Regions from separate parts of the Bradyrhizobium sp. OAE829 genome, predicted to be linked through region 3. Evidence: predicted binding sites of a transcription regulator. Region 3 holds the regulator's gene; each other region holds the start of a gene.
What was found. Region 3 encodes PhoB, which activates phosphate uptake and scavenging genes when phosphate is short. Its sites were predicted from a motif close to TGTCATNNANCTGTCAT; they were not measured.

Region 1: the regulator PhoB is predicted to act here: its motif matches at 4,565-4,581, upstream of ABIE49_RS13765 (esterase-like activity of phytase family protein).
Region 2: the regulator PhoB is predicted to act here: its motif matches at 5,922-5,938, upstream of phnC (phosphonate ABC transporter ATP-binding protein).

Annotation. Positions count from the first base shown of each region.
Region 1 is NZ_JBEPOE010000001.1:2,823,653-2,834,193, reverse strand. Features, by position in the region: gene ABIE49_RS13775 (mucoidy inhibitor MuiA family protein) at 207-1,868, shown strand; gene ABIE49_RS13770 (enoyl-CoA hydratase-related protein) at 2,126-2,962, shown strand; gene ABIE49_RS13765 (esterase-like activity of phytase family protein) at 3,152-4,507, opposite strand; gene ABIE49_RS13760 (heme ABC transporter ATP-binding protein) at 4,640-5,440, opposite strand; gene ABIE49_RS13755 (FecCD family ABC transporter permease) at 5,437-6,531, opposite strand; gene ABIE49_RS13750 (heme/hemin ABC transporter substrate-binding protein) at 6,528-7,481, opposite strand; gene ABIE49_RS13745 (hemin uptake protein HemP) at 7,488-7,694, opposite strand; gene ABIE49_RS13740 (TonB-dependent hemoglobin/transferrin/lactoferrin family receptor) at 7,956-10,328, shown strand; gene hmuQ (heme-degrading protein HmuQ) at 10,485-10,541, shown strand, end outside.
Region 2 is NZ_JBEPOE010000001.1:283,872-294,412, reverse strand. Features, by position in the region: gene ABIE49_RS01185 (hypothetical protein) at 135-317, opposite strand; gene ABIE49_RS01180 (hypothetical protein) at 765-1,139, opposite strand; gene ABIE49_RS01175 (alkaline phosphatase D family protein) at 1,571-3,172, shown strand; gene ABIE49_RS01170 (DUF1045 domain-containing protein) at 3,205-3,912, opposite strand; gene ABIE49_RS01165 (alpha-D-ribose 1-methylphosphonate 5-triphosphate diphosphatase) at 3,995-5,188, opposite strand; gene ABIE49_RS01160 (transferase hexapeptide repeat family protein) at 5,185-5,853, opposite strand; gene phnC (phosphonate ABC transporter ATP-binding protein) at 6,052-6,867, shown strand; gene phnD (phosphonate ABC transporter substrate-binding protein) at 6,948-7,886, shown strand; gene phnE (phosphonate ABC transporter, permease protein PhnE) at 7,968-8,852, shown strand; gene phnE (phosphonate ABC transporter, permease protein PhnE) at 8,849-9,697, shown strand; gene phnF (phosphonate metabolism transcriptional regulator PhnF) at 9,807-10,535, opposite strand.
Region 3 is NZ_JBEPOE010000001.1:3,669,141-3,679,681, reverse strand. Features, by position in the region: gene ABIE49_RS18050 (OmpA family protein) at 1-652, shown strand, start outside; gene ABIE49_RS18045 (hypothetical protein) at 655-951, shown strand; gene ABIE49_RS18040 (lysylphosphatidylglycerol synthase domain-containing protein) at 1,248-2,303, shown strand; gene ABIE49_RS18035 (ATP-binding protein) at 2,346-3,650, shown strand; gene pstS (phosphate ABC transporter substrate-binding protein PstS) at 3,794-4,804, shown strand; gene pstC (phosphate ABC transporter permease subunit PstC) at 5,057-6,046, shown strand; gene pstA (phosphate ABC transporter permease PstA) at 6,050-6,895, shown strand; gene pstB (phosphate ABC transporter ATP-binding protein PstB) at 6,892-7,713, shown strand; gene phoU (phosphate signaling complex protein PhoU) at 7,737-8,453, shown strand; gene phoB (phosphate regulon transcriptional regulator PhoB) at 8,538-9,239, shown strand; gene ABIE49_RS18000 (GcrA family cell cycle regulator) at 9,408-9,917, opposite strand; gene ABIE49_RS17995 (aspartate aminotransferase family protein) at 10,400-10,541, shown strand, end outside.

The DNA.
Region 1 (10,541 bases), 850 kb from region 3:
CTCGTCTCAAACCCCTCCAGGGAGCGTAAAATATCCGGCCGATAGCTTCGCCTCTGCCAATCTGTGCCACCCGCCGCGGTGCCGCCTCGCATAAGCCTCACCGAAACCCCAATCGAACCAGTTCCTCGCTCGCAACGTCTCATCACCAGGGGTGGTGGGATTTTTGCGTCGCTGTTCAGCAAGCGGCCTTTCGGAGAGGGAATCCAATGCAGTTTCTAGCCAAGTATCTTGTGACGACCAGCCTCGTCGTGGTTGCGGCGTTGGCCGCAGCTCCGGCGCGGGCGGCCGATGTATCTGCCAGTTCGGCTGTCGATGCCGTCACCGTCTATCCCGACGGCGCCAGCATCACCCGGGTCATCACCCTCGATCTTCCGGCCGGCGACCACTCGGCCGTGCTGAAGGATTTTCCGCTGACGCTGGATCCGTCGTCGTTGCGAGTCGAAGGCGAGGCGGGCGCGAAACTCACCATTGGCGCCATCGACGCCAAGCCGCCGCGCGCGGCGCCGCCGGTCAATCTGCCCGAACTGGACAAGCGCATCGAGGCGCTGAAGGACCAGCGCGCCGATCTGCAGGGCGCGATCAATTCAGCCGCGGCGCGGCGCAAATTCGCCGAGCGGTTTGCCGAAGCCTCGCCGGCCGGGATCGGCGACAAGGGCGAGGCGCGCCCGATCGCCGAATGGCGCGCGGCCTTTGCCGCCGTGGCCGAGGAGGTCGCCACCGCCGACAGCGCGATCCGCGACGCCGAACGCAAGCAGCGCGAGCTTGACCGCGAGATTGCGCGGCTGGAAGCCGACCGGGCGCAGAAGCCGCCGAACAAGCTCGAGGTCCGGATCGAACTCGCCGCGGCCGCCGCGACCAAGGCCACGTTGCGGGTGACCTATGCGGTGCGTAACGCGCGCTGGACGCCGCTGTACGACGCCCGCCTCGACACCGGCGCCAAAGACCGCAAGCCCGCGCTCGAACTGGTGCGCCGCGCCGAGATCACCCAGAACACCGGTGAGGACTGGTCGAATGTCGCGCTCGCCGTTTCCACCGTGCGCACCGCGCGCGGCGGCAAGGCGCCGGATTTGAACTCGCTGATCGTGCAGTATCCGCCGCCGCCACGGGCTGCCGCATCCATCAGCGGTGGCATGGATGCCGCCAAACCATTGGTTCGCGCGGCGCCGGCGCCGATGACGCAGGAGGCACGTAGCAGGGTAGCCGAGGAGCAACAAGCCACGGCAGAAGTCGACGGCTTCCAGGTCACCTTCAAAATTCCCGGCCGCGTCAGCCTCGGCGCCAGCGAGGGCGCAAAAAGCCTGCGCGTGGCCTCCGCGATCATCGCGCCGGACCTCGCGGTTCGCGCCGTGCCGGTGCTGGACCCGACCGCATTCCTTGAAGCCAGCTTCAAGCAGACCGAGGACGCGCCATTGCTGCCCGGTCGGGTCTCGATCTACCGCGACGGCGTGTTCGTCGGCCGCGGCCAGATGGCCGCTGCCGGCAAGGACGAAACCGTCCGTCTCGGCTTCGGCGCCGACGACAAGATCAAGATCGAGCGCACGACAATCAAGCGCAACGAGGGTTCGGCCGGCCTGATCGTGACGACGTCGAAGACCGATGAGCGTTCGTTCAAGACCACCATCCGCAACGGCCACGACTTCTCGATCAAAGTCGCGATCGAGGATCAATTGCCGGTCAGCGAGAACGAGGACATCCAGGTCGAAATGCTGTCGTCCTCGACGCCGCCGACCACGACCAACCTCCGCGACAAGCGCGGCGTTCTTGAATGGGCGTTCGAGGCCAAGGCCGGCGAAGTCCGCGACATCGGCTTTGCGTGGCGCGTGCGCTGGCCCAAGGACAAGGGCGTGGTGATGATTCCGGCGGGCTAGCCCGTCATGGCCGGCGTAGCCGTCTGAAGGACGGCGTCGCTTCCGCTCGCCTATGTCCCGGCCATCCACGTCTTTCTTTGGTGAGAAATAAGCAAGCCGTGGATGCCCGGCACAAGGCCGGGCATGAAGGAAAGTGAGCAATAGCCGCGAGGGCAGACCTGCATCCCGCGGCCTTGCCGCGGTCTATGACTTCCTCTCTGATGGCATGAAGATGCCGAGACCGCCCAACAGGTCCCGCGAACAGGGAGAAGCCGCCAATGCCCTACGAACACATTCTCGTCGATGATCCCCGGCCGCGGGTCCGGCGCGTCACGCTCAATCGTCCCGAGAAGCGCAACGCGCTGAACAACCGCCTGCGGGCGGAAGTGTTCGAGGTGCTGGAGCAGGCCGATCGCGATCCTGACATCTCGATCTCGATTCTGCGCGGCGCTGGTCCCTGTTTTTCCGCCGGCTACGATCTGTCGGCGGATAACCGCGTCGACCAGCCCTTTCACTCGGCCGCAGGCCCCGGCCAATGGTCGCGGCACGTCGTCGAGGGCTGGTTCGGGATCTGGGATCTTGCAAAGCCCGTGGTGGCGCAGGTGCACGGCTATTGCCTTGCCGGCGGCACGGAGCTGGCGACGGCCTGCGATATCGTCTACGTCGCCGACGACGCGCAGATCGGTTATCCTCCGGTGCGGCTGATGTCGCCGCCCGACATGCAGTATCACCCCTGGCTGGTCGGCATGCGCCGCGCCATGGAACTGATGCTGACCGGGGACGCGATGTCCGGCCGCGAGGCCGCCGAATGGGGGTTTGCGACGCGGTCGTTTCCGCTCGAAGAATTAGATGCGCGGACGCTGGATTTCGCCGAGCGCGCCGCCAAAGTGCCGATTGAACTGCAGCAGCTCAACAAGCGCTCGGTGCACCGCGCGATGGAGATCATGGGCGCCCGCGCCGCGATGCGCGCCGGCACCGAAATCCAGGCGCTGGCGTTCACGACGGAGGCTTCCCGCAACTACATGTCGACATTCCGCCGCGACGGTGGAAGCGTGAAATCACAGCTCGACCAGCGCGACGCGACGTTCGGAGATTACCGGACAAGGAAGGAGTAGGGCTTGCTTCCCAACCTCGCCCCGCTTGCGGGGAGAGGTCGGTTCACATCGCAGATGTGATCTGGGTGAGGGGGTACAGGTCCAACCTTTAACACTAACTGTGTCGAGAGAGCCCTCACCCCGCCCCTCTAAGAGCGAGCTTCGCTCGTCTCGACCCCGTGAAGGACGGGGAGAGGGAGGAGTAACGTCTCACTTCGCCTTCAAGAACTCACCCACTTCCAGCAGCACGAACTCGTTGTCGTCGGCCTTGTTCGGATCGCGGCTCGAGGAGAACGGCAGGTTGTTGTCGTTGCCGACGATGATGTGGGTGTCGTCGACGCGGTCGACGTTCTCGATGGTGAAGAACGGGAACGTCAGCACGCCGTCATTGAGCGGCTTCTTTGCCTTCTTGTCGGGATCCTTGATCTTCATCAGGTCGATATAGGCGATCTTGCGCATCGGCTTGCCGGCGTTGGCGTCGTTAAGCTCGACCTTGTAGACGCGTTTGAACTTGGCCAGATCCGGGAAGCAGTTTTCGCCGCGGGTGCCTTGCGGGCATGCCTTGTCCACGGTGCCTTCGCCATTGTCGCGCTCGATGATCAGGCCGGAGGAGGCGTCGATCATGTTGAAGTCGCCGATCGCGTGGCCGTTGGCCTCGAACACATAGTGCCAGTAGCGCCCGGTGAATTTTTCCGCCGCGACGTCGAACTCGAGGATCCGCGCGGCTTCCTTGCCGTCGACCTTTTCAACATCCTTTTTCTCGGCGTCCCACAGCGGGCCTTCCAGCAGGCCATAGAGGAACTTGCCGTCCTTCGATCCGCCAAAGCCTTCATAACCCTTGGAGCGGCGCAGGTTGACGGTGGTGTAGCTGGCTCCTGGCGCGCCCGGCGACTGCACCGACCAATGGTCGGGCGAACGCACCGGCTTGCCGTCGGCGGTGGTGTCGAACACGGCGAGCACTTTTCCGGTCTTGTCGGCTTTGAGGATGTAGGGACCGAATTCATCGCCGATCCAGAAAGTGTCGCCGATGATCTGGAAACCTTCGGTGTCGAAGTCGGCGCCGGTGAGATAGCGCTTGGCGGTGGCTTCGTGGACGATGCGGAACGGCACCTTCTTGTCGGGATCATGCAGGAAGACGGTTTCCTGGCGGTCGACCTTGCCGGTCGCCCAGTCGATCTTGTGGCGGTTCAGATACAGCATCGAGTCGGCCGAGTTATAGCGCGAGCCCATGCCGTTGTCGGTGAGCACCCAGAACGAGCCGTCCGCCATCACCTTGATGCCGGAATGGCCCTGCAGCGGCTGGCCCTTGAAGGGCAGCGCGACGCCGGTCGGGCGCTCATAGGATTTTCCCATCACGCTGCCGACGGCATCCACGCGGCGGCCGGTGGTGTATTTGCCTGATGTCTTGAGATCATCAGGCGCGTCGGCGGGGGCCTCGACAAAGGATTGGGCGGGGAGGATGGCGTGGCCCTTCAGCGTGGCGGGAAACTCGCCTTCGCCTTGCGCAAACGCGGCACCTGTAGCCAGAAAGACCGAGGCGACGGAACAGAGCAGTGACATGCGCATGGTAGTATCTCCTGTGAGAAGCGATGCCGTGTTCTCCGGGGAGCGTGTAACAGCCGCCTGACAGTTTTATGAAACGCCGGTGATGCTGTTGGATAAAGTTGCGGCCTTACGCCGCCGGCGCGTTGTGGGCGGCTACCGGGTCGCGACCGGCCGCATGGTCTGCGGCAGCAGGAACGGCACGCCATGGTCGGTATATTCGACCGTGACGTCCACTTCGAAGATGCGGCGGATGGTTTCGGCCGTGATGGCGTCGGTGCGGCCGCCGTCGATCGCCAGCCTGCCGCGGTGCAAGAGCACGATCCGGTCGGCGAAACGCATCGCGAGGTTGAGATCGTGCAGCACCGCGATCACGGCGGTGCCGCCCCGCGCGCGCAGCTTGGCGGTTTCCACCAGGTCGATCTGGTGGCGCATGTCGAGGCTCGAAGTCGGCTCATCCAGCAGCAGCAGGCCCGGCCCGTGCTGCGCCTCGCCGCAGGCGAGTTGCACCAGCACGCGGGCAAAATGCGCGCGCTGCTGTTCGCCGCCGGACAAGGTCGGCAATTGCCGGTGGCTGAAGCGCTCCAGCCCGACCTCGTGCAGCGCCGTCTCGACCAGCCTTTGCGTGGCGGCGCGGCTGTTGTCGCCGGTGCCCATCGCGACGATCTCTTCGACCGTGAACGGGAAGGTGACGTTGACGTGCTGTGACAGCATGGCGCGATGCTGGGCCAATTGGCGCGGTCTGTAGGCGTCGATGCCGCGCCCTTTGAGTTCGACATGGCCGCGGGTCGGCCGGAGATCGCCGGACAGCATCCGCAGCAGCGTTGATTTACCCGCGCCGTTGGGCCCGACGATCGCGACCATCTCGCCGGCAGCGACGCGAAGATCGATGGCGTCGACCAGGGTCGCGTCGCCGATCCGCAGCGACACCGACCGTGCTTCGAGGATCGGGTTCATAGCCCGACCAGCCCGCGCTGGCGCAGCAGCATGGCGAGGAAGAACGGCGCGCCGATCGCCGCGGTCAGGATGCCGATCGGCAATTCGGCAGGCGCAACGATGGTGCGCGCCAGCGTATCGGCCCCGACCAGCAGGATCGCGCCTGATAATACCGAGGCGGGCAGCAGCAGCCGGTGGGCGGGTCCGATCACCAGCCGCAGCAGATGCGGAACCACGATGCCGACAAATCCGACGACGCCGCAGATCGAGACCGCGACGCCGGTCATCGCCGACACCAGCACGATCGAAATCCGCTTCAGCCGCTCGACGTCGAAGCCGCTGTGAAACGCCTCGGCCTCGCCGAGCACGAGCACGTCGAGCCCACGGCCGATCCACAGGCAGGCGATCAGCGCGAACAGCAGCACCGGCGCCAGCGTGGCGACCTTGGGCCAGGTCGAGCCGCTCAGCGATCCCAGCAGCCAGAAGGTGATGTCGCGCAGCTGGCGGTCGTCGGCGACGAACACCAGGAGCCCGATGCCGGCATTGGCGATGGCTGCGATCGCCAGCCCCGCCAGCAGGAATATCGCAATCGAGGTCCGTCCCGAACGGCTGGCAATGCCGTAGAGCATTATGGTGGTGGCCAGCGAGCCGAAGAAGGCGGCGAGCGGCAGCAACTGGTTCTGCATGAAGTGCAGGTTTTCGCCGAGATGGCTGTTGGTGAACACGATGGCGCTGGCCGCCGCAAACGCGCCGCCGCTGGAGACGCCGACGAGGGCGGGATCGGCCAGCGGATTGCGGAACAGCCCCTGCATGATGGTGCCGGACGCGGCGAGCAGGCCGCCGACCATCGCCGCCGCCGCGATCCGCGGAATCCGGATCGACCACAGCACGAGCTGATCGCGCGCCGCCAGCGGATGCGGCGATGCATCGCTCCACAGACCGAGCGCTGCCGGAAGCCGCGACAGCGGAATTCCCGCAGCGCCCATAGTCAGCGCGATCAGTGCCGCACCGGCCAGCGCCAGCAACAACCCGACCAGCGTCAGCGTGGCGGCGGGCCGCAGCGCGGAGCCGCTGCGGCGCTTCGCGCTCTCCGCCTCGGCCACGGCGGTCATTGCCGGCAATTTGCCGTCAGCGCGGCCGGCGTGAATCTTTCCGCCTGTGGCGCCAGCGCCGGATAGAGCTTGACCGAGAGATCGCGCGCGGCGGCCGCGGTGCGCGGACCGAAGCCAAGCAGATAGAGGCCTTCCATTGCAATGAAGGCCTTGTTCGCCACCACAGGCGTCATCGCGAAGGCCGGATGGACAAAGACGGCTTCGGCTTCTAGCGAGCCCTTGCTGCGCTCGATCGAGAGCACCACGTCGGGCCTCGCCGCGACGATCGCCTCGTCATTGATGATCTTGTAGCCCTCATAGCTGTCGATCGCGTTGACGCCGCCGGCCAGCGCGATGATTTCATTCGCCGCGGTGTTCTGGCCCGCCGCCATGGCGCGGCCGTTGAGCAGCGACATCACGAACATCACGCGCACGGGTTTTGTCACTTTGGCGCGCAGGTCGCGCAGTTGCGCCAGGTCGCCGGATACCGCCGCGGTGAGGCATTCGGCGCGCGCGTCGGCGCCCATGGCGTGGCCGACCAGCTTGATCTTGTCGAGCAGGCCCTGTTCGGAAAAGGTTTCGGGCACCAGCACCAGCGGCACCTTCGCCGCCTCCAGCACGTCCATGGTTTCCTTCGGCCCCGATCCCTGCACGGCAAGCACCAGCGAAGGGTTGAGCCCGAGCACGCCCTCGGCCGAGAGCTGGCGCATATAGCCGACATTTGGTTTGTCGCGCAGCGCCGACGTCGGATAGAGGCTGGTCGCATCGACACCGGCCAGCCGGTCCTCGAAGCCCAGCGCGTAGAGGATCTCGGTGATGGCGCCGCCGATCGAAACGATCCGCGCCGGGTCCGAGATCGTGACGTCGCGGTTGCGCGCGTCATGCACCGTAATGCCCGCGGCCAGCGCCGCGCCGCCAATGGCGAAGGCGCAGGTGGTGGCGAGCAGAGCGAGTGTGCGACAGATTGCCATCAGGGATCACTTGGTCAGGATCAGCTTGTTTTGCGACGTCAGCCGCAAGCGGTAATTGTCTTCGCCGTGCGCAATGATGATCTCGCGTTCGGTTGCAAACAGCTCGCGGCTGTCGAGCCGGTTGCCGCTCATGACAACCGATCGTGCGGCAACAGGGGGAGTCCCTGCTTTCCCGGTGGCGTCTGCGAGTTTGTCTCCGGAAGGTGCGGCCATCTAATTCTGTTGTGCCCCAAAGAAGTTCTTATGATCCAACCTTGTATAGTTGGGCCGAAGCGCAATCCAACCGCGGCAATTTACAATAGATATAAAGTGCGCCCTGCGGTCATTGACCGCTCCGACGCCACCGCTTAACCAATTATGACAGAATGCGGGCCGGGGGGCCTGCGTTCGAAAAGTGGTAGCCAGCAAGCAGCTCGCACGTCGCGCAGCGCCCGCCAGCCAGACCCGAGAAATAGATAACAGGTTGGGGTTGTTATGGCTGACGGGGCTAGGTATCCGCGCGCTCTTTTTTTGGGCGCGTCGGTGGTGTCATTTGCGTTGCTGATGGGCGACGCCGCGGTTGCGCAGACCGCGGACACGCAGGAGACCGGTCGTCCGTCGGAGCGGAAAAAACAGGCCAAGCGCAGACCCGTCAAGCCGCAAGCCGAGCAGGCAGCCGCGCCGGTGTTGAATGCGTATGCGCAGGTCGGCCGCGCACCCGTGCAGTCGCTCGATACCATCACGGTCGCAGCATCGAAGACCGAAGAGCGCGCGATCGACGCGCTGGCGCCGGTCAGCGTCGTGACGCTGGAACAGATCCAGGGGCGTCAGGCCTCTACGGTCGGCGATCTCCTCTACAACATCCCCGGCGTCTGGGTGCAGAATCGCGGCGATGAACCGTCCACCGCAATCAACATTCGCGGCCTGCAGGATTTCGGCCGTGTCGCCGTGGTGGTCGACGGTGCCCGGCAGAATTATCAGCGTACCGGCCATTTCGCGAACGGCTCGTTCTTCCTCAATCCCGAACTGATCGCCGGAATCGACATCGTGCGCGGCCCGACCGCGAACATCTACGGCTCGGGCGCGATCGGTGGCGTGGCCTCGTTCCGCACCAAGGACATCGAAGACGTGGTGCGCCCGGGCGAGCGCTGGGGCGTGGATGCCAAGACGATCCTCGGAACCAATTACGGCCGTGCGCTCGGTTCGATCTTCGGCGGCGTTCACGTCAACCCGAACGTCGATGTGTTTGCCGGCGGCACCTACAGCACGCAGGAGAACTACAAGGACGGCACCGGCTATGAGGTCGCCAATACCGGAAACCGTCTCAACAGCGGTATCGGCAAGCTGACGGTGCGCCCGGCCGACGGGCACGAGGTCAAGCTCGGGGCGATATTCCAGGAGAATATCTACAGCGTCGGCCAGCCGCCACGGCGCGCCGGTGATCCCAATTCGACCAACGCGAACGGCACCAACAACCTCAACGGCACGTCGATCTACGCAACCAATGTGAAGAACTACACGACCACGCTCGGCTGGAAATATTCGAAGCCGGAAGACAAGTGGTTCGATTGGGACGCCAAGGTCTACTGGAATCGGACCGACAACGATCAGATCAAGACGGGGCACACGAGCACGCTTGGGTCGGTCTATTGCGGCGGCCTACCCGGAAATCCGGTCTCCGGCTGTATCGGAAGCAACCGCGGATATCTGCTCGATACGATTGGTGTCGACGTTCACAACACGACGCGATTTGAAACCTACGACTGGCGTCACGCGGTGACCTATGGGCTGGATGCGTTCCAGGACAAGGTGTCGACCGAGGACACCCGCGGTACCTCCGAGATTACGACCCCGGGCGGCCGGCGCACGGTGTCCGGCGGGTTCGTGCAGTGGAAGGCCAATTACAGCTCGATGCTCGAAGTGGTCGGCGCGCTGCGTTACGACAATTACAAGCTGGAATCGGCCACGACATCCTCCGGCGGCGATCGCTTGTCGCCGAAGATCACGATCGGCCTGATGCCCCTGGCCGTGCTGACGCCCTACGTCAGCTATGCCGAAGGCTACCGCGCGCCGTCGATCACGGAGACGCTCGTCAGCGGTTCGCATGTCGGCGCAACCATCAACGACTCCTTCTTCCGCTGTCCGTCGGGCACGCCGGGTCCTGGTGCCGATTCGACATTCTGCTTCGTTCCCAATCCGAATTTGCGGCCCGAGGTCGGCAAGACCAAGGAAATCGGCTTCAATCTGAAGAAGAACGACGTGTGGGTTGCCGGCGACAGCATCCGCGGCAAGTTCAACTTCTTCCGCAACGATATCACCGACTACATCGATCAGGTTGCGTTCGGAACGCCGGTCGTCGTTCCCGGCTTTGGCAGCTTCTTCCCGTTCCTGCAGTACCAGAACGTTGCGAGCGCCAGGATTCATGGTTTCGAGGCCGAAACCATGTACGACGCCAACCTCTGGTTCGTCGGGGTCGCAGGCACCTTCCAGGAGGGCAAGAACCTTCAGACCAATTTCGGGCTATACAGCGTCCCGCCGCAGAAAATCACGACAACGGCTGGTCTGAGGTTCCTGCAGAATACGCTGGTGGTCTCGGTGATGTGGACGTCGGCGAAGGCAAACAGGGACATTCCTGTGACCTATACGCCCGCAACGTCGTACGATCTCGTCAACCTGTATCTTCAATACAAGCCGACGGCCGACCTGACCCTCAATCTCTCTGCCGAGAATATCTTCAACACGTACTACCGGCCTTACGCCATCCCGGTCGGCACCACCGGCGACACGCAGAACGACGTGAAATGGGCGAGTGCGGGACCCGGAATGGTCTTCAAGGGCGGTCTCAAATATCACTTCGGAGGCACCTGATCGAGGTAAGAAGAACCGGCGGTCTCTTGATCGATTGAGAGACGGCCACCATCAACCCTCCGAGCCGTGCTGATGTCCCAGCGCGGCTTAGGGGGGCGTTTCTGCGTTACGATACGATCGGGTCGAACCGGCCACGACGGCAACAAGGAGAATTCTATGTTTATCGCGATGAACAGGTTTCAGGTGAAGTTGGGCCAGGAGCAGGCTTTCGAG
Region 2 (10,541 bases), 3.4 Mb from region 3:
CGGCGCGTTGCGAGGCAATGCCGTGCGTCGCGCCTAGAGCCTTCTTCGTTCCGATGGAATAGGAACGGGCTCTAGATTCTTGTTCCGACGCGTTTTCTTCACGCGAACCGGGGGTTCGTTCGCTGGAAAACGCTTTAGTGCGGTTGCAGATCGCTCGCCTTCCAGCCGGTGGAAAGCACAAGGAACAAGGCGCGATACGCGTGGTAGCGGGCGGCGGGCCGGGTTTTCTCCCGTCCGCCTGCAATCATTTTCCCGCTCTGATCGCGCACTTGCCAGCAAAAGTTCCGGCGGCGCTTGAAGATGACAAATTCCAGCATCGGAGGCCGGAACACCGCGCGGGGCCATTTATTCCAGGGAAAATGCGGACAATGCATGTTTCGCCTCACGGAATGCGGTTTCCGATTCAGAACGGGACGCAAGTTCAACGCTTTATGGCCGATTCTCTTCCAGAATGTTCGGCCGGCAGGCTTGATTGCGATGCGTGGGGCTTACCCAAGGGCACGGCATTCTTGCCGACCGGTGCCGATCCTGCCCCCTCAACATGAAAACCCCCGCCGGCCCTGAGGATCGGCGGGGGCGTATGGGAAAGATGGTGCGAGGCCGGGCGGTGCCCAGGTGTCGCGCCAAGGACCCATACCAAATCAGCCCTATCGAACAGTCCCGGGCAAGACGATTTTGTGAGCAATGCTGCCTGCGTTTAATGCACCGCTGCGCCGGTGCGCGATCTTTGCGCGCGATCTTGGCGGCCTCACGCGACCAATCGATTACTCCGCGATGAATGACGTCGTCTTGGTTCCGGAATCGTAGCGCAGCCTGAGCACGTTGAATTTGCACAGATTGACGTTCTTCCAGACCACCGATTCATCGTAATTCGCCCAATCCACCTTGATGTTCCAGACGCAGCCGTCTTCGTCCTCGTCCTCATCGAATTCGACGTAAGCGGTGTCCTGGTTCTTCAGGGTCTTGTCGAGTTCGTTCTCCCATTCGTCGAGGCCGTCATCGGGCGAATTGAAACCCAGAAACTTGATCGCATAGCCGGTCTCGTTGATGACCGAAACGTTGCGGTTGTCGGCGGCCAAGGCGGGCGCGGCGGCGAGCGTTAGTCCAAGCACGATCAACGCGGATAAAATCGTCTTCATTTGAAATGCTCCTGGCGACACAAGGCGTGCGGCGATGCGTTTAGCAACCTTTGTGTTCGCGGTCCTCTCACGCAGCGCACGATGATCGTCATCTGAACATCCGTATTCGTCCGGGTTAGCGGCACGCGGCTTCGCAATCTATAACGGCCTCGCTAACAGCGGGGGGCAGGGCGTTCGCTCATCACAGTGAACGCCTTCCACTGGAGGCTCACGAGGCCCGGACTCCTAGGCACTCCGGGCCTCGTCTACCTCCCCACACATCCACACATCCGCACATCCGCTCAGCAACCGACGGCGATCTTTTCACCGCTGAGATTGCGAATACCTTCATTCTGTAGCTGCCGCGCGGTTCATCCGACTGTCGCAAAACCTTCGGGCTGCGGTCAATTTGGACGGGCACCCTTCGTCGCGATTCGACGAGGATGCTTTGAATGCCGATTGGAATACGCGCGAAGCAAGGCCTGACCGGACAAGGCTTGACCAGACGTCAATTGCTGGTTCGGTCCGCATCCACCGCAGCGGTCGCAGCATTGGGAAGTGTTGCCAGACCTTATCTCAGCCGCGCCGCGGATCGTCCGCATATCGCCAGCGGGATCGCGTCGGGCGACGTCTCGGCCGATTCCGCGGTGATATGGGCAAGAGCCGATCGGGCCGCGCGCATGCAGGTGGAGTGCTCGATCGACGAGAGTTTCAAGTCCATCCTTCGCGTCGCATCGTCGGAAGCGCTGCCCGAGCATGACTTCACCTCGAAGCTTTTGCTCGAGGGCCTTCCGCCGGGGCAGGGTATTTTCTACCGGGTGCGTTTTGCTGATATCGGCGAGTCCGGGATTTCGGGAGAAGCACAGGTCGGTCATTTCCGTACCGCACCGGTGGCGCGACGCGCGGTCTCGTTCGTGTGGTCGGGCGATACCGCCGGCCAGGGCTGGGGCATCGATCCCGCCCGCGGCGGCATGCGGACTTACAAGACCATGCTCGAAAACCGCCCGGACTTCTTCATTCATTCCGGCGATCACATCTACGCCGACTGTCCGATCGAAGCCGAATTGAAGCTGCCGGACGGAGGCCTGTGGCGGAACATCGTCACCGAAGACAAATCCGTCGTTGCCCACAGCCTCGCGCAGTATCGCGCCAACTACAAATACAATTTGCTCGATGAAAATCTGCGCGCCTTCAACGCGCAAGTGCCGATGCTCGCGCAGTGGGACGATCATGAAGTCACCAATGACTGGGCGCCGATCGGCACCGCCGACGAGACCGGCTACGCCGAAGACGGCAGCTCCCACCTGGTGGCGCGGGCGGCCCGCGCGTTTCATGAATTCATGCCGATCCGCAACCTGCCTGGGCAGGCGGGGCGGATCTATCGCAAGGTCGCCTATGGGCCGCTGCTCGACGTCTTTCTGGTCGACATGCGCAGCTACCGCGATTCGACATGGAATAATCGCGACGACCGCAGCGACACCTGCATTCTCGGTCCGGCGCAACTGACCTGGCTGAAGCGCGAACTCACGGCGTCCGATGCGACCTGGAAGGTCATCGCCGCCGACATGCCGATCGGATTGATCAGCGAGGATGCGATTGCGCTTGGCGATGGTCCGCCGGAGCGGCGCGAATGCGAGATTGCCGATCTGCTGTCCTTCATGAAGCGCATGGGGATCAGCAACACGGTGTGGCTGACGGCCGACATGCATTACACGGCCGCACATCGCTACGATCCGAACCGCGCGGTGTTTCAGGATTTCGAGCCGTTCTGGGAGTTCGTCTCCGGGCCGCTGCATGCGGGGACCTGGGCGCCCGCCCCGTTGGACAATACGTTCGGACCGGCGGTGGCGTTCCAGAAGGGCTGCAGCGCGGAGCAGGGCGAGAACCTCGCGCCATGTTTCGGACTGCAGTTCTTCGGCCGCGTCGATATCGACGGCCGATCGGAGGTCATGACGGTGACCTTGAAGGATGTCGACAATCGGGATCTATGGTCGGTGGATATCGACCCGCGGCCGGATGGACGGCAGAAGCAAGTGCTGTCGCAACACATCTGATCCGGCTGACGCAGCGGCAAAGGCGGATGCGTCTAACCCTGGCCTGGCATCAGGACGTATTGCCTGACGACCCGGAAGCGGGAATCCGCGCTGTCCTGACGGAATAACGCGAGCCGGTCGATTGCGAGCGTCTCGAGGCCGAGCGTGGAGAAACGATTGCTCAGCATCGCCAGAACGGACTCCAGGCGGCTTGCGTCGAGCCGGCCTGTTAACGTCATGTGGAATCGAAACTCTTCCATCACGTAGGGATAGCCCCAGCGGTCGAGATGGGCGCGCTGCGCCGATGTCAGGCGGGAAGGGTTGCGGCGCGCACGGTCCGCTTCGGTGAGCGGCGCGCGGAACGCATCGAATTCGCTGACGCAATCGGCCGCAAGGCGGATCAGTTCCGCCGGTGGATCAGCCGGGATCACGGCGATGAAGCCACTGATCGAACCGACCACCAGCCTGATGACCGGAATCGCCCGGGGCGTTGCGGCGAAGGCGGCACACGCCGCGAGGAGTTCGGCTTCCGTCCTGCCTTGTGCCAGCGAGAAAGGCGCCTTCAGCGTGGCGTGAAAGCCGTATTTGCGGGGATCGGCCGTCAGGTCGCGCCAATCCGGCGCGACGCTGGCGACGTCTTCCGGAAACGGCAGGTCTTCGCCGCTATAGGCGTCATAGCCAAGCATTCGCGCGCCGAAGCGATTGAGGTCGCTGGCCTGCGGCAGGGCGTAGTAGATCGCGTAACGGGGGTAATTCGACATCGGTGCAGACTAAAGCGTTTTCGAGCGAAGTGGAGCCCGGTTCGCGTGAAGAAAACGCGTCAAGACAAAAGACTCGGCAGCGTCAGGCGGCCGCAACCGTCTTGCGCGGCGCCGTTGAGGGACTGCGCAGACGGTTGGCTTCTGTCAGATGCACCAGCCGTCCCGCGGCCATGACGGCGACGACACGCGGCCGCAACGGCACCTTGTCATCAACGAAGATGATGTCGGCACGCTGGCCGGCGGCGAGAACGCCGCGATCGGTGAGGCCGGCGGCACGGGCTGGGGCTGACGATATCAGCTGCCAGGCCTCGGCCAGCGGCAGCACGCCATCGGCAGCAAGGCGGAACGCTGCCAAGAGCTGCGCCGGATAATAGTAGTCCGACGCCAGCACCGAACACAGACCCTTGGCGATCATGTCGGACGCCTTGGTCCAGCCGGTATGGCTGCCGCCGCGGACGACATTGGGCGCGCCGAACACGATGAAGTCGCCGGCCTCTGCCGCCTCGCGCGCGGTTTCCTCATTGACCGGAAACTCGGCGATACCGACGCCCTGCGCCCGAAACGCCTTCCGCATCTCGGGGCTTTCGTCGTCATGCGACAGCATGCGCACACTGGCGTCACGCGCCGCTTTCGCGAGCCGGGCGATCGAGGCGGGCACCTCGTGTGCGCGGCCAACGACGCTCGCCACCAGCAAATCGAACGCCTCGTTCGAAAGCCCGGTGCGTTCGACCATGCGGCTGCGCTTTTGCGGCTTGTCGAGGTTGGCGACCGTCCCATCCATGTGGTCGTTGAACGCGAACAAATCGATGCGCCCGTCCGACAGCCATTCGATGATCTCGGCTTCGGCGTCGAGATTGTAGGTCTCGTGGCGCAGATGGAAGCGGGTGTCGGCCGAAAGCTGCGGCCGCATCGACTCGATCGCTTCCAGCAGCCGCCTTGCGTTGTCGCCGGAGCGCAGGCCCGGCTCCCACGACCAGGTCGTGCCATGATAGACCGTGGTGATGCCGTTGCTGATCGCCTGCCGGTCGCTGTCGACCAGCGCCACGTCGATCGGGAAGTCGACGCCTGGGCGCGGCATCATCTGCCGTTCGAACGCATCGCCATGAAGGTCGACGATCCCCGGCAACACCAGCAAGCCGCCGGCGTCGATACCCAGCGAAGCGCGGCCCTGGTCGGCGCCGATGGCGCTGATGTCACGGCCTGCGATCCGCAGCGAGGTCTCGTGGATTTCGTGGCCAAGCAGGGCCCGGCCGCCTTCGATGAAAACGTCAGTCACGATGCTGCACCCTGATGCCTGATCTGCGCGCGGACGGAGCCCGCGCCTGCTTCGTATTTTGCGAGAAAATCCTCGACCGTGAGCTTGCGGAAATCGGGCAGGGCACAGCGCAGCGTCTCATGGTCCCAATTCCACCAGGCGAGCTCGGCGAGCCGGCCGGCGACCTCTTCCGAAAACCGCCGCTTGATCGGCCGCGCCGGATTGCCGCCGACGATGGTGTAGGCCGGAACGTCCTTGGTCACGATCGCGCCGGCGGCGACCACCGCGCCGGTGCCGACGTTGCGGCCGGGCAGGATGATCGCGCCATGCCCGATCCAGACGTCATGGCCGATGTGGATGTGGTGCGCGCGCCGCCATTCGAAGAACTCGGCGTCGTCGCTCTCGCCGGGAAAATAGGCGCTGGCCCGGTAGGTGAAGTGCGCCTGCGTCGCGCGGTGCATCGGATGATTGCCCGGATTGATCCTGGTCATCGCCGCGATCGAGCAGAATTTGCCGATGGAAGTGTAGGTGATCTGGGCGTCGTTGACGACGTAGGAATAGTCGTCCATCGACACTTCATGCAGGATCGTGCGCGCGCCGACTTCGCAATAGGCACCGAGCCGGGTGTCGTGCAATTTCGCCGTGGGATCGACGGTCGGGTCGACTGAAAGCATTTTGCCGGCCATACGGGCGTCTCTCCGCGACAAAGATGGTGTCACGATGGCACCTCATCAACGGGCATGATGACATCTTCGTGACGGTTGCATGACGGTTGTTGCGTGGGCGACGAGGGTGTGGACGACGCCGCACCGCAGCGTGATTGTCACACAACTGTAAAGTCCAATCGCTAGCGATGATCCACGAGTGGGATTCTGGAGCATTGCATGCTGGTGGTGGAAGGTTTGACGTGCCGTTTCGGCACAAAAGCCGCGGTAGATGATGCGTCATTCTCAATCGCGCCCGGCAGCTTCGTCGGCGTGATCGGCCGCTCCGGCGCCGGCAAGTCGACGCTGCTGCGGATGATCAACCGTCTGGCTGAGCCTTCCGAAGGCCGCATCCTGTTCGAAGGCGTCGACGTCACCGCGCTGCGCGGCAAGGATTTGCGGCAGTGGCGCGCCCGCTCGGCGATGATCTTTCAGCAGTTCAATCTGGTCGGCCGGCTCGATGTGCTGACAAATGTGCTGATGGGGCGGCTCGCCGAAATCCCCTCCTGGCGTTCGCTGACGCAAACCTGGCCGGAACGGGACAAGGCGCTGGCGATGTCGGCGCTCGAGCAGTTCGACATGGCGTCGCTTGCAGCCCAGCGCGCCGACCAGCTCTCCGGAGGTCAACAGCAGCGGGTCGCGATCGCGCGAGCGCTGGTGCAGGAGCCGGATATCATTCTTGCCGACGAGCCGATCGCTTCGCTCGATCCACGCAACACGAGGATCGTGATGGATGCGCTGCTACGCATCAACAAGCATTTCGGCATCACCGTGATCTGCAATCTGCATTCGCTCGACCTGGCGCGAACCTATTGCGACCGCCTGATCGGCATGTCCGCGGGCCGCATCGTGTTCGACGGGGCGCCGGCGACGCTGACCGACCTCATCGCGCGCGAGCTTTACGATCTCGAAGCCAACGACGTCATGGGCGCGGCACCCGCTCATGCGCCTGGCGGTGCTGCCGTCCCCGAGCTGGGCACTGCGGCGGCGGCCTGAGCGTTTCTTCTGTAACGGGGCGGCCGCTTGCAAACCTGCAAACGGCCTAAAAAATGCGTAACACAACAAGAGGGCACACCATGATCAATCGTCGTATCGTTCTGGCCGGCGCAGCCGCGCTGGCGTTTTCGGCCTCCAGCGCTTCTGCGCAGGACTGGAAGGGCAAATATCCGGAATTGACCTTCGCCGTCGTGCCGGCGGAAAACGCCTCGGGCGTGACCGAGCGCTGGGCGCCTTTCGTCACCTATCTCTCCAAGGAGCTCGGCGTGAAGGTCACGCTGCGCATTGCCAACGATTACGCCGCCGTCATCGAAGGCCAGCGCTCCGGCAACATCCATATCGCCAGCTACGGGTCGGCGTCGTTCGCGCGCGCGCGGATGACCGGCGTCAAGACCGATGCGTTCGCCAACGACATCAATGCCGATGGCTCGACGGGTTACTACTCGGTCTTCTTCGTCAAGGCGTCGAGCCCGTACAAGAACATCGACCAGCTGAAGGGCAAGAATCTCGCTTTGGTCGATCCGAATTCGACGTCGGGCAACAACGTGCCGCGCTTCGAGCTCGACAAGCTGGGCATCTCCGATGCCGACACGTACTTTGGCAAGGTCGTGTTCAGCGGCAGCCATGAGAACGCCATACTGGCGCTCACGCAGGGCACCGTCGAGGTCGCCGCCAATCAATGGACCACCGACAACGACTCGACGCTGGCCCAGATGCTCACCAAGGGCATGCTGAAGAACGCCGACGGCACAGCGATGAAGAAGGAAGATTTCCGGATCGTCCATAAGTCCGCGCCCATTCTCAATGGGCCCTATGCCTATAATTCGGACCTTCCGGACGGCCTGAAGGCCGGCATCGCCAAGGCGTTCGCGGATGCACCGACCAAGGACAAGGCCGCGTTCGACCGTCTTTCCGACGGCCAGAAAAAGGCCTTCAACCCCGCCACGACAAAGGATTGGGACGGCATGATCGACCTGATCAAGTTCGTGGACAATCTTCGCAAGAAGAAGGCGTCCTGATCGATCGGCGGAGCGAGACCAGGCCGGGTCCATGCGACCCGGCCTTTTCCGTTCAGGACATAACCGGCACAGCAGCCTTTCATGACATCAGCCGTATCCATCCTTCCCGCCCAGCAACTCGCGGTGCTCAACGACGCTTATCGTGCGGCGGTGGCGCGCAAGCGGCTGCGGATGACGCTGGCAACGGCGGTATTCTTTGCGGTTCTCGTCATCGCCGCGATCGGCGCCGAGGTGAATCCGGTCACGTTCGTCAACAAGATCGGAAATTTCGCCAGCTACTTCGACCGCATCGGCACGCTGGAGAGCGGCGCGCGGGTCTGGTCCGATATCGGCGAGTGGTTCTGGGGCTGGAAAAAATGGCTGGCGCTGCTCGGCGAGACCGTCCTGATCAGTTATGTCGGTACCCTGGCCGGAGCGATCCTCGCTTTTGGGCTCAATTTTCTCGCCGCTGAAAATACCTCGCCGGCGCCGTGGCTGCGGTTTACGATTCGACGCCTGATGGAGTTCTGCCGTACCGTTCCGGACATCGTGTTCGCGCTGATCTTCGTGATTGCGTTCGGTCTCGGGCCGATGGCCGGGGTTATCGCCATCATGATCCATTCGGTTGGCGCGCTAGGAAAACTGTATTCCGAAATCGTCGAGAACATCGACATGAAGCCGGTCGAGGGGGTGCGATCGACCGGTGCGAGCTGGATATCGTGCATACGCTTTGCGGTCGTGCCGCAGGTCGCGGCGGGTTTTGCCAGCTACACGTTGCTGCGCTTTGAGATCAATGTGCGCGGCGCTTCGGTGATGGGTTTCGTCGGCGCCGGCGGCATTGGCCAGGAACTCGTCGTCGCCGTCAGGAAATTCTTTTATTCCGACGTCAGCGCGATCCTGCTGATGATCATTGTCACCGTGTTCCTGATCGATATCGGCACCGGATGGGCGCGCGGGCGGCTGTTCGGCAAGGAGGCACGGTCATGACACGGTTGCTGGCACCGGACTCCGGGGATTTGCGCGGCCGCTATCCCGAAGTCTTCGACCGGCCGGCTTCCTCCCGTCTCGCGATCCCCGCGATGCTGCTCGCTGCATTCGGGATCTTCGTGTTCGGGCTGGTCGAGCTGGAGTTTTCGCCGGCGCGGATGCTGGCCGGGTTGAGCCAGCTCGGCTGGATCACGATGATGATGATCCCGCCCGATCCCGGCGGTTCGCTCCCGGTCTATCTCGTTGCGCTCGGTGAAACCCTGTCGATCGCGATGCTGGGTACGACCCTTGCCGCGTTGCTCGCGCTGCCGGTCAGTCTGCTCGCTGCAAGGAATATCGTTCCGTCGGGTATCTTCCGCTTCCCGGTTCGACGCTTTCTCGATTCGATCCGCGGCGTCGACACGCTGATCTGGGCGCTGGTCTGGATCAACGTCGTCGGCCTCGGGCCCTTCGCCGGCGTGCTGGCGATTGCGGTGGCGGACTTTGGTGCGTTCGGCAAATTGTTCTCCGAAGCGATCGAGGCCGCCGACAAGAAGCAGGTCGAGGGCATCCGGGCCTCCGGCGGCAATGCGCTGCACGAAATACGGTTTGGGCTGATGCCGCAAGTGCTGCCCGTGATCGCAGGGCAGGTGCTCTATTTCATCGAGTCGAACACCCGCTCGGCGACCATCATCGGCATCGTCGGCGCCGGCGGCATTGGATTGCAGCTGGCCGAGCAGATCCGGGTGCTGGAATGGCAGAAGGTGTCGTTCCTGATCCTGATGATCCTGGTCGCGGTGGCCGCGATCGACTGGATTTCCAGCAAGCTGCGGTTTGCGATTATAGGCAAGCGCGCGGTGGCTTGATGGCGGTGCGTAGGGTGGGCAAAGGCGCTCTTGCGCCGTGCCCACCATTCTTGTCTCGGATGCTGAGAGGTGGGCACGCTTCGCTTTGCCCACCCTACAAGCTAACCGGTCAATCGCTCTCCACCAGGAACTCGACGCGTTCGGCGGCAAAGCGCGAGCGCTTGGTCACGATCGGCGTGCCGTCGGGATCGACGTCGGTGCTGTCGACCACCAACACCGGACGGCCCAGCGCAAGATCAAGCCGTGCGGCGTCGCTGGCGTCGGCTATGGCGGCAGTGATCCGGGTGGAAGACCTGCGGTAATCGCGGATGCCGTAATGTGCGACCAGCTTGGTCATCGAGCGCACGCTGGCGAAGACCTGTCCCGCGTCAGGGAAGCGCTCGGCGGAGAGCCATGAGGTGCTGACGCAGATTGGCGTCCGGTCGGCCAGCCGCAGCGCTTCGATCCGGACCAAGGGTGCGCCCGTCTTCAGTCCGAGTTCCCGCGCCAGTTCACGTGTAGCGACATCGTCGGACGCTTCGATCAACTGGCCACGCGGTTCGTGGCCGCCGGCGCCGACGATTTCGGAAAACCGCGTCCGCGAGCGCAGTGGATAGGCGAGGCGCTGGGTCTCGACATAAGTGCCGCTGCCGCGCTCGGCGCGCACCAGCCCGCGTTCGGCGAGCGTCGCCAGCGCCCGGCGCACGGTATGGCGGTTGACCCGATAGGTCTCGGCGATCTCCATCTCGCCCGGCAGCTTTTCACCCGCGGCGAAGCGGCCCTCGGCAATGCCGCGCTCGATCCCGTCGGCGACTTGCCGCCACAACGCCACACCGGTGGCCGCATCCTGCATGCTCATGGTGTG
Region 3 (10,541 bases):
GGTGGCGGCGGCGGGCCGCAAATTCTTCAGCGAGAAAGTCGTCGACAACCTGAAGGCGAGTGTCGGTGCGCCATCGGGATTTGCCGCGGCCGTCGTGCCGGCGCTCGGCGCGCTGTCGCGGCTCTCGACCGGGACGCTCGTGGTCAGCGACCGCGAGGTGAAACTGTCGGGCGATGCGCTTTACGAGGCGGCCGCGACCCAGATCCGTGCCGGCCTTGGCAAGGAGTTTCCGCAGGGGTGGCAATTCAAGCCTGAAATCTCGGTCAAACCGACCGCGGCGCCGGTCGACCCCACAGTCTGCCAGCAACTGTTTACCGACCTGCTCGGCAAGGCCAGGATCCGGTTCGAATCCGGGAAGGCCGACATCGTGGCTGACTCCGCCGGGCTGCTCGATCGGCTGATCGAGACTGCATTGCGCTGCCCGAACGCCAATATCGAGGTCGTCGGACATACCGATTCCGACGGCGAGGAACCCGCCAATCAGGCGCTCTCGGAGAAGCGCGCCCAGGCGGTCACCGATTATCTGGTCAAGGCAGGACTGCCCGCGAACCGTTTCACGTCGACCGGCCTTGGCAGCACCCAGCCGATCGCCGGTAATGACACCGACCAGGGCAAGGCGCAGAACCGCCGTATCGATTTCGTGGTGAGGTAAGGATGGCCTTTCTGGCGTCGTTCTTCTGGGGCTGGCTGTTGGGCTCACTGCTGCTTGGGCTCGCCATGGGCTGGATTTCCATCGTTCAGCACGGCGAGGGCGTATCGAAAAAATGGAAGCGGTGGCTGGCGGCGCTGGCGGTCGTCTTGGTCGCGGCCGCGGTTTCGCGCGTGGTTCCCGGCCGGTTTGGCTATTGGCTCGACCTCGGGCTGATCATGTTCGCGCTCTATCTTTGCGGCTGCGCGGTGGGGTCGTGGCTGCGGGACTGGGTGGTCTCGCGCAGCGCGCCCGCGGCTTGAAACGCCCCGGTATGACCCGTTCCAGCCCAAGGGATTGGTTGAGGGATTGGCTGAGGGATTGCCCTGGGGATGCCCCAGCGGACCCGGCCGGAGCCCGCTTTGGACGCGCAGAATGCAGCAAAACTGTGCATCCACTGTCATCAAACCCGCCTAATAGATTGAAGAACCGCGTTTTATTGTCGTTAGACGAATTCCACTCCGGCCCAAAACGCGCTACTGGAGTCCCCAGGGAGCAGCGGAGCGTCGGCGGAATTCGCACCGTTGCCGTCGTCGCGGGATCGCAATTCGAGGTCTAGATGCTGGAAGCAATACGCAGGGCGATTTCGTTTCTGCGCCAGAAGCAGGTCCTGCATAAGCTCGGGGTTGTGATCAGCATCGCGGTCATCGGAACCGCGTGCTACGTGCTCTATCATATGCTGCGGGGCATCGACACCAACGAGGTGATCGAGGCCATCAAGAGCACGGAACCACGCCAGATCGTGCTGGCGGCGCTGTTCGTGGCGGCGGGTTACTTCACGCTGACCTTCTACGATCTGTTTGCGGTGCGGGCGATCGGCCACACCCACGTCCCCTACCGCATCACCGCGCTTGCCGCCTTCACCTCCTATTCGATCGGCCACAATGTCGGCGCCAGCGTCTTCACCGGCGGCGCGGTGCGCTACCGCATCTATTCGGCCTGGGGTCTGAACGCGATCGACGTCGCCAAGATCTGCTTTTTGGCCGGGCTCACCTTCTGGCTCGGCAATGCCGCTGTGCTCGGGCTGGGCATCGCCTATCATCCGGAAGCCGCAGCTTCGATCGATCAGTTGCCGGTCTGGCTCAACCGTGCCCTGGCGTTTGCGATTATCGCCGGCCTCGTCGGCTATGTGGTCTGGGTCTGGACCCAGCCCCGCGGCGTCGGCCGTGGACCCTGGAGCGTGACGCTGCCGGGCGGGCCGCTGACGCTGCTGCAGATCGGCATCGGCATCATCGACCTCGGGTTCTGCGCGCTGGCGATGTATATGCTGGTGCCGGACGAGTCCAATGTCGACTTTATCTTCGTCGCGGTCATCTTCGTCTCGGCGACGCTATTGGGCTTTGCCAGCCACTCGCCCGGTGGGCTCGGCGTGTTCGACGCCGCCATGCTGGTCGGGCTCTGGCAGATGGACCGGGAGGACCTGCTGGCCGGGATGCTGCTGTTCCGGGTCCTCTATTATATTGCGCCTTTTGTCATATCTGTAATCTTGCTGACGCTTCGGGAGGTTATCCTGGGGGCGCGGTCGAAGCGCCTGCGCCAATTGACGCCTGCCTCCGACGCTGAGCCGAGGCGTGAGGCCGTCTATGTGCGCGAACGTGGAGACACCGGCGCCTGAAAGCGCGTAAAAGCGCAAAAGACAGAGGGAACAAAGCCAACGATGGCGATCGACGATTCCTCCTCTTCCTCCTCCTATTTTGCCCCATGGTCCGACCGGTTACGGCATTCGGCCATTATCCTGCTGGTCGCGGGCCTCGCTTTGTCGGTATTCGTTGCGACCGGCGAACTCGGGGTGGCGCGCGCAATTGCCGCCTTTATCTGCATTGCCGCCGCTGCCCTGGTGCCATGGCGGCTGCATGATGCGGTCACCTCGCGCGAGGACGTTCGCGGCGTCAATCCGGTCGAAGCCGCCGCCGTCAGCGCCGTCGTGGCCGGCATGCCGGATCCGGCTGTGCTGCTCGACCGCGCCGGCCGCGTCCTCCATCTCAATGCGGCGGCAGCCCAGCTGGCGCCTGCGCTGCGCAAGAACGAGCTTGCCCAGTTCGCGCTTCGCTCGCCCGAAATCATCACCGCCCTGCGCGAGGCGATCGCGACCACCGAACCGCGCCGCGCGACCTATCTCGACCATGTGCCGGTCGACCGCTGGATGGAGCTGATCATCACGCCGGTGCCGGTGCCGACGCTGTTCGGCGGCACCGACAAGTGCATGCTGATGACGTTCCACGACCAGACGCCGCTGCGCCGGGTCGAGGAGATGCGCGCCGATTTCGTCGCCAATGCCAGCCACGAACTGCGCACGCCGCTCGCCGCCCTGTCCGGCTTCATCGATACGCTGCAAGGGCCGGCCAAGGATGACGTCAAGGCGCGCGAGCGCTTTCTCGGCATCATGCACGCGCAGGCGACGCGGATGGCGCGGCTGATCGACGATCTCTTGTCGCTGTCGCGGGTCGAATTGTCGGCGCACGTTCGGCCCGACACCTCGGTCGACATCGTGCCGATCATCCGCCAGGTCGCCGACGGGCTGGAGCCGCTGGCGCATGAACGCCAGGTCACAATCGACATCGATCTGCCTGAGCTGCCGGTGACGATCGCGGGTGATCGTGAGGAACTGCTGCGGCTGTTCGAAAATCTGATCGAGAACGCGCTCAAATATGGCGCGTCCGGCGGCAAGGTCATCGTCTCGCTGGTGCAGGCGGCTTCCGCCGACGGCGCGCCTGAGGTCCGCGTGCTGGTGCGCGATTTCGGGCCCGGAATTGCCCCGGAACACCTGCCGCGGCTGACCGAGCGGTTCTACCGGGTCGATGTCGGCGACAGCCGGGCGCAGGGTGGAACCGGGCTCGGTTTATCCTTGGTGAAACATATTGTTAACCGCCATCGCGGCCGGCTTTTGATCGAAAGCGTGCCCAAAAACGGGGCCACTTTTACCGCCTGCTTTCCCCAGGCAAAACCTCCGGCAGGGGCTTAAAATCTAGCGATTTCAATCGCTTGAGGCTGTCATCCAACTGTCATCGAACCTTCGTAAAAGCTCTACTGACCGCACCTAAACGGATGCGGCGTGAGCGCGATCGGGCGTTAACAGGCGCTTCGCTCACCAGATGGAGACCAGCCATGAATTTCATCAAGACAATCGTCGCGGCAGGCCTCGTCGCCGCCTCGACCTCGGCATTCGCCGCCGACATCACCGGCGCGGGCGCCACCTTCCCGTTCCCGGTCTATTCCAAGTGGGCCGATGCCTACAAAAAGGAGACCGGCAACGGTCTGAACTACCAGTCGATCGGCTCCGGCGCCGGCATCAAGCAGATCCTGGCCAAGACCGTGACCTTCGGCGCCACCGACGCGCCGCTGAAGGCTGAGGCCCTCGAAAAGGACGGCCTCGTGCAGTGGCCGATGGTGATGGGCGCGATCGTCCCCGTCGTGAACCTCGAAGGCATCAAGTCGGGCGAACTCGTGCTCTCGGGCGAAGTGCTCGGCGACATCTATCTCGGCAAGATCAAGAAGTGGGACGATCCTGCGATTGCCAAGCTCAATCCGAAGCTGAAGCTGCCGACCGACGCCATCACCGTGGTCCGCCGCTCCGACGGTTCGGGCACCACCTTCAACTTCACCGACTATCTGTCGAAGTCGAACGCCGAGTGGAAGACCAAGGTCGGTCTCGGCACCGCGGTCGAATGGCCGACGGGCGTTGGCGCCAAGGGCAATGAAGGCGTTGCCGGCAACATCGGCCAGACCAAGAACGCGATCGGCTACGTCGAATACGCCTACGCCAAGCAGAACAAGCTGACCTACGCCGCGATGGTCAACAAGGCAGGCAAGACCGTGCAGCCGACGGTGGCCTCGTTCCAGGCTGCTGCGGCCAATGCCGACTGGGCGAAGGCGCCCGGCTACTACGTGATCCTCACCGACCAGCCCGGCGAAACCTCGTGGCCGATCACCGCCGCGACCTTCATCCTGATGCACAAGTCCGCGACCGATAAGGCCGCGTCCCAGGAAGCCATCAAGTTCTTCAAATGGTCGTTCGAGAAGGGCGGCAAGATGGCTGAGGAACTCGACTACATCCCGATGCCGGACTCCGTGGTCAAGCTGATCGAAAAGACCTGGACCGCCGAGATCAAGAGCTGAGCTTGAGAACAAGAGCCGGACCGCGTTCCGGCCCGGCGACAATGGGAGCGTGCTCCCACTCTGCCCAACCCGGTTTCCGGGTTGGGTCTTTCCCTCCGGGCAGGAGGGCGAATACAGGCGGGTCTGGTTTGCCAGGTGACTTGGTCGACGGGGTCTTGGTCGACGGGGGTCTTGGTTCAAGAGTCCGGTGCAAAACCGGCGCCGGGTCCGGGGCAGTTGGGCTATACAGTACAGGGGATTGGCGTGGCAGACATGGCCGTTCAGAGCGACGTGATGGAAGCTGCAGGACCTTACGATCGCGCCAGGGCCCTCAGTGCCTTCAAGCTTGGTGACGTTACCTTCTATTGGCTCACGCGCGCTTGCGCGATCTCGGTGCTGCTCATTCTCGGCGGCATCATCTTATCGCTGATCGTCGGCGCCTGGCCTGCGATCAGGGAATACGGCTTCTCGTTCCTGTTCACCTCGCGCTGGGCGCCGTCAGCCGATCCACCGGTGCTGGGCGCGCTCGGGCCGATCTACGGCACGCTGATCACCTCAGTGATCGCGATGATGATCGCCATTCCGGTCGGTATCGGCATTGCGGTGTTCCTGACCGAGATCTGTCCGATCTGGCTGCGCCGGCCGATCGGGCTCGCGGTCGAACTGCTCGCCGGCATTCCCTCGATTATCTACGGCATGTGGGGCTTCTTCGTGCTGGGCCCGTTCTTGGCCAACTCGTTCCAGCCGTTCATGATCAGCATCTTCGACGGCGTGCCGGTGCTCGGCACCATCTTCGCAGGTCCCCCGTCCTATCTCAGCCTGTTCAACGCCGCGCTGATCCTGGCGATCATGGTGCTGCCCTTCATCACCTCGATCTCGGTCGACGTCTTCAAGACGGTGCCGCCGGTGCTGAAGGAAGCCGCCTACGGCGTCGGCTGCACCACCTGGGAAGTCGTCCGCAACGTCGTGATCCCCTACACAAGGGTCGGCGTGATCGGCGGCGTGATGCTGGCGCTCGGACGCGCGCTCGGCGAGACCATGGCGGTCACCTTCATCATCGGCAATTCGTTCAAGATCTCGTCCTCGATCTTCGCGCCGGGCACCACGATCTCGGCGGCGATCGCATCCGAATTCGCCGAGAGCGACGGCCTGCACCAGTCCGGCCTGATCCTGCTCGGCCTGCTCCTGTTCGTGCTGACGTTCTTCGTGCTGTCGGCCGCCCGGCTGATGCTGATGCGGCTGGAAAAGAAGGCGGGGAGCTGAGCCATGAACCCGATTTACGCCTCCCGCCGCCGCAACGACATCATCATCCGCGGCCTCTGCGTCGGCGCCGCTTTGTTCGGCGTGACCTGGCTCGCGCTGATCCTGTTCACGCTGTTCTATAACGGCCTGGCCGGCCTCAACCTGGCCGTCTTCACCCAGGACACGCCGCCGCCCGGCTCGACCGATGGCGGTCTGCGCAACGCCATCATCGGCTCGATCATCATGACCGTGATCGGGGTCGGCATCGGCGCGCCGCTCGGCATGCTGGCTGGAACGTATCTCGCCGAATACGGCAAGCATGACCGGCTCACCTCGCTGATCCGCTTCATCAACGACATCCTGCTCAGCGCGCCCTCGATCATCATCGGCCTGTTCGTCTACGGCGCCATCGTGGTGCCGATGGGCGGCTTCTCGGCCTTTGCCGGCTGCCTGGCGCTGGCCGTGATCGTGATCCCCGTGGTGGTCCGCACCACCGAGGACATGCTCGGCCTGGTGCCCAATCCGCTGCGCGAAGCGGCGTCCGCCCTCGGCCTGCCGCGCTCGCTGGTGATCAAGCGCATCGCCTATCGCGCCGCGCGAAGCGGCCTCATCACCGGCGTGCTGCTCGCCACCGCCCGTGTCGCCGGCGAAACCGCGCCGCTGCTGTTCACCGCGCTGTCGAACCAGTTCTTCAGCCTGGACCTCACCAAGACGATGGCGAACCTGCCGGTCACCATCAACAACTTCGTGCAGAGCCCCTACGAATACTGGAAGCAGCTCGCCTGGAGCGGGGCGCTGCTCATCACCCTGACCGTACTCGCCCTGAATATTGGCGCGCGCATCCTTGGCGCCGAGAGGACCGCAAAATGAACGATCTTTCCGTATCCGTGAGTGCTGCGAACGGACCTGTTCCGCAGGTCGCCTTGCCCGACGCGCCGCCGAAAGTGACCGCGCGCGGCCTGAACTTCTACTATGGCGAGCACCATGCGCTGAAGAACATCAACCTCACGCTCGGCACCCACCGCGTCACCGCCTTCATCGGGCCGTCCGGCTGCGGCAAGTCCACGCTGCTGCGGATCTTCAACCGGATGTACGACCTCTATCCGGGCCAGAAGGCGACCGGGCAATTGATGCTCGACCAGACCAACATCCTCGACCCCAAGCTTGATCTCAATCTGCTGCGCGCCCGGGTCGGCATGGTGTTCCAGAAGCCGACGCCGTTTCCGATGACGATCTACGAAAACATCGCCTTCGGCATCCGCCTTTATGAGAAGATCTCGAAATCCGAGATGGACGGCCGCGTCGAAAAGGCGTTGCGTGGCGGTGCGCTGTGGAACGAGGTCAAGGACAAGCTGAATGCGTCGGGCCTCAGCCTGTCCGGCGGCCAGCAGCAGCGGCTCTGCATCGCGCGCACCGTGGCGGTGCGCCCTGAAGTGATCCTGTTCGACGAGCCCTGCTCGGCGCTGGACCCGATTTCGACCGCCAAGGTCGAGGAACTGATCCAGGAATTGTCGGAGGACTACACCATCGCCATCGTGACCCATAACATGCAGCAGGCGGCGCGCGTCTCGGACAAGACCGCCTTCATGTATCTCGGTGAACTGGTCGAGTTCGACGACACCAACAAGATTTTCACCTCGCCGAGCGATCGACGCACCCAGGATTACATTACCGGCCGGTTCGGCTAAGCGCACATCGCGAGGAGAAGACAATGGCTTCAGAACATACCGCGAAGGCGTTCGACAGCGATCTTCAGGAATTGACCCGTCTGGTCGCCGAAATGGGCGGCCTTGCCGAACGCATGATCACCGAATCCGTCGATGCCTTGATCCGGCGCGATGTCGCGCTCGGAAAACGCGTCGTCGCCTCCGACGTCGAGATCGACCGCCTGCAGCACCTCATCGAGGAACGCGCGGTGCTGACGATTGCCCGCCGCCAGCCGATGGCCATCGACCTGCGCGAGATCGTCGGTGCCATGCGGGTGGCCACCGATCTGGAGCGGATCGGCGACCTCGCCAAGAACATGGGCAAGCGCGTCGCGGCGCTGGAGAACGATTTCCAGCCGCTGAAATTGATCCGCGGTCTCGAACACATGACCGATCTGGTGCAGTCGCAGGTCAAGTCCGTGCTCGACGCCTACGCGTCGCACGACCTGCCGGCGGCGATGGCGGTCTGGAAGGGCGACGAGGAAGTCGACGCCATCTGCACCTCGCTGTTCCGCGAGCTCCTGACCTACATGATGGAAGATCCGCGCAACATCTCGTTTTGCATCCATCTGATGTTCTGCGCCAAGAACATCGAACGGATCGGCGACCATGCCACCAACATCGCCGAGACCGTGTTCTACATGATCGAAGGCCAGCAGATCCTCGACAAGCGCCCGAAGGGCGACATGACCAATTTCGCCACCACGGTGCCAGGAAACTAGAAGCGAAACTAGAAGCGGAACTGGAAGCGGAAGACGTTCGCGTAACAAACCGCGTCAAAATCGGATATCAAGAGGCTGACATAGATGAACGCACGCATTCTGGTGGTTGAAGACGAGGAAGCGCTCACCACGCTTTTGCGCTACAACCTCGATGCCGAAGGCTATGAGGTCGAAACCGTCGCCCGCGGTGACGACGCCGATACGAGGCTGAAGGAGCGGGTGCCCGACCTGATCGTGCTGGACTGGATGCTGCCGGGCCTGTCCGGCATCGAACTGTGCCGCCGCTTGCGGGCGCGGCCGGAGACCAAGGCGCTGCCGATCATCATGCTGACCGCGCGCGGCGAGGAAAGCGAGCGGGTGCGGGGGCTGGCGACCGGCGCCGACGACTACATCGTAAAACCCTTTTCGGTGCCGGAGCTGCTGGCGCGGGTGAAGGGCCTGTTGCGGCGGGCGAGCCCGGAGCGGCTGGCCACCGTGCTGACCTATGGCGATATCGAACTCGACCGCGAGAAGCGCCGCGTCGCGCGCTCGGGCCGTCCGATCGATCTCGGCCCGACCGAATATCGCCTGCTGGAGTTTTTCCTGGAACATCCCGGCCGCGTGTTCAGCCGCGAGCAACTGCTCGACAGCGTCTGGGGCCGCGACATCTATATCGACGAACGTACCGTCGACGTCCATATCGGCCGCCTGCGCAAACTGCTCAACCCCGGCCGCGAACAGGACCCGATCCGCACCGTGCGCGGCGCCGGCTACGCGCTGGATGATCGGTTCGCGAAGGTGGAGTAGCCAATACTCTATCGTCGTCCCTGCGAACGCAGGGATCCATAACCACCGATCTCATTTTTTGAAATGAGCTGGAGCTCCAGCCAGGCATAACCACGAACCCCTGTGGTTATGGGTCCCGGCGTTCGCCGGGACGACAGCGATGTTTTCCGCGTAGCTTCCGCGCAGCCCTTACCTTGTCGGCTTCGGTGCCGGGCGGCGGCGATCGGAGGCCGGCTGATAGGCGATGCGCGAGTGATGTGCGCAATAGGGCAGGCTGGTGAGCGCCTTGCCGCCGCAGAAAAAGAATTCCGAGCTGGAGGGATCGCCGATCGGCCAGTGGCAGGTGGCCTCGTTCAGTTCGAGCAGCGTCAGCCGCTGGCTCATCGGCACCACATTGTCGTAGGCGACCGGATCCGGCTCCATCTCCACCTCGAAGGCGTGGGCCAGCGCGGTATTGCCGCGCGACACCGGGCGCGCCACCCGCATCATCTGCTGGGCGGGGCGCGCCTTGCGCTGACGCGGCGCGGCCGAGGAGGGGCTCTTGGCACGGCCGGAAAGACCCAGCCGATGCACTTTGCCGATCACTGCATTTCGCGTCACATTCCCGAGTTCCGCGGCGATCTGGCTGGCGGAAAGTCCGCCCTCCCAGAGCTTTTTAAGCTGCTCGACGCGCTCGTCGGACCAGGTCAATACCGTCATCGCATTCTTCCCTTCGCACAGAGCCGGCCAAACCGGGGGCAGCGCTGGCGATGCCAATTCTCAAAAATCCCAGCGGGCAGAATCCCTTAGCCCTCGCCGGGCGCAAAAAAGCCGCCCGAACGTTTACGCCTTACAAAATGGACTCTAGGGGTCAGTACTTCCGCACGAGATGTCGTACCCGACAGCCCAGACGCTACAATATGGCGGGACTCTGGCGCAAGAGTCCGCGTCCGTGCGTCCACATGTTCCGGTATTTATGCATTGTAATTGGAGTTTTCCACGGCACCGGAATGCTACGGATTGCTTTATCCTGCACTGCAGGAAAGCCCTTTTTAGGCGTGTTGACACGGTCCAAAGCCAGCATAGAATGCCTGTCACGTGCCGCCCCGAAAAGGCGGCACGTTTTGTTTTCGCAAGACCGGCTGTGCCGCGTTCGCACCAATGCACGCTATGTGGCCGGTCTCTAACCGTCAGTGATGGCCATGACCAACAGCGCCCCGTCGCATCTGCTTCCCGTATTCGCGAGAGTCGATCTCGGTTTCGAACGCGGCGAAGGCGCGTGGCTGATCTCAACGTCCGGCGAGCGCTATCTCGACTTCACCTCGGGCGTGGCGGTGAATGCGC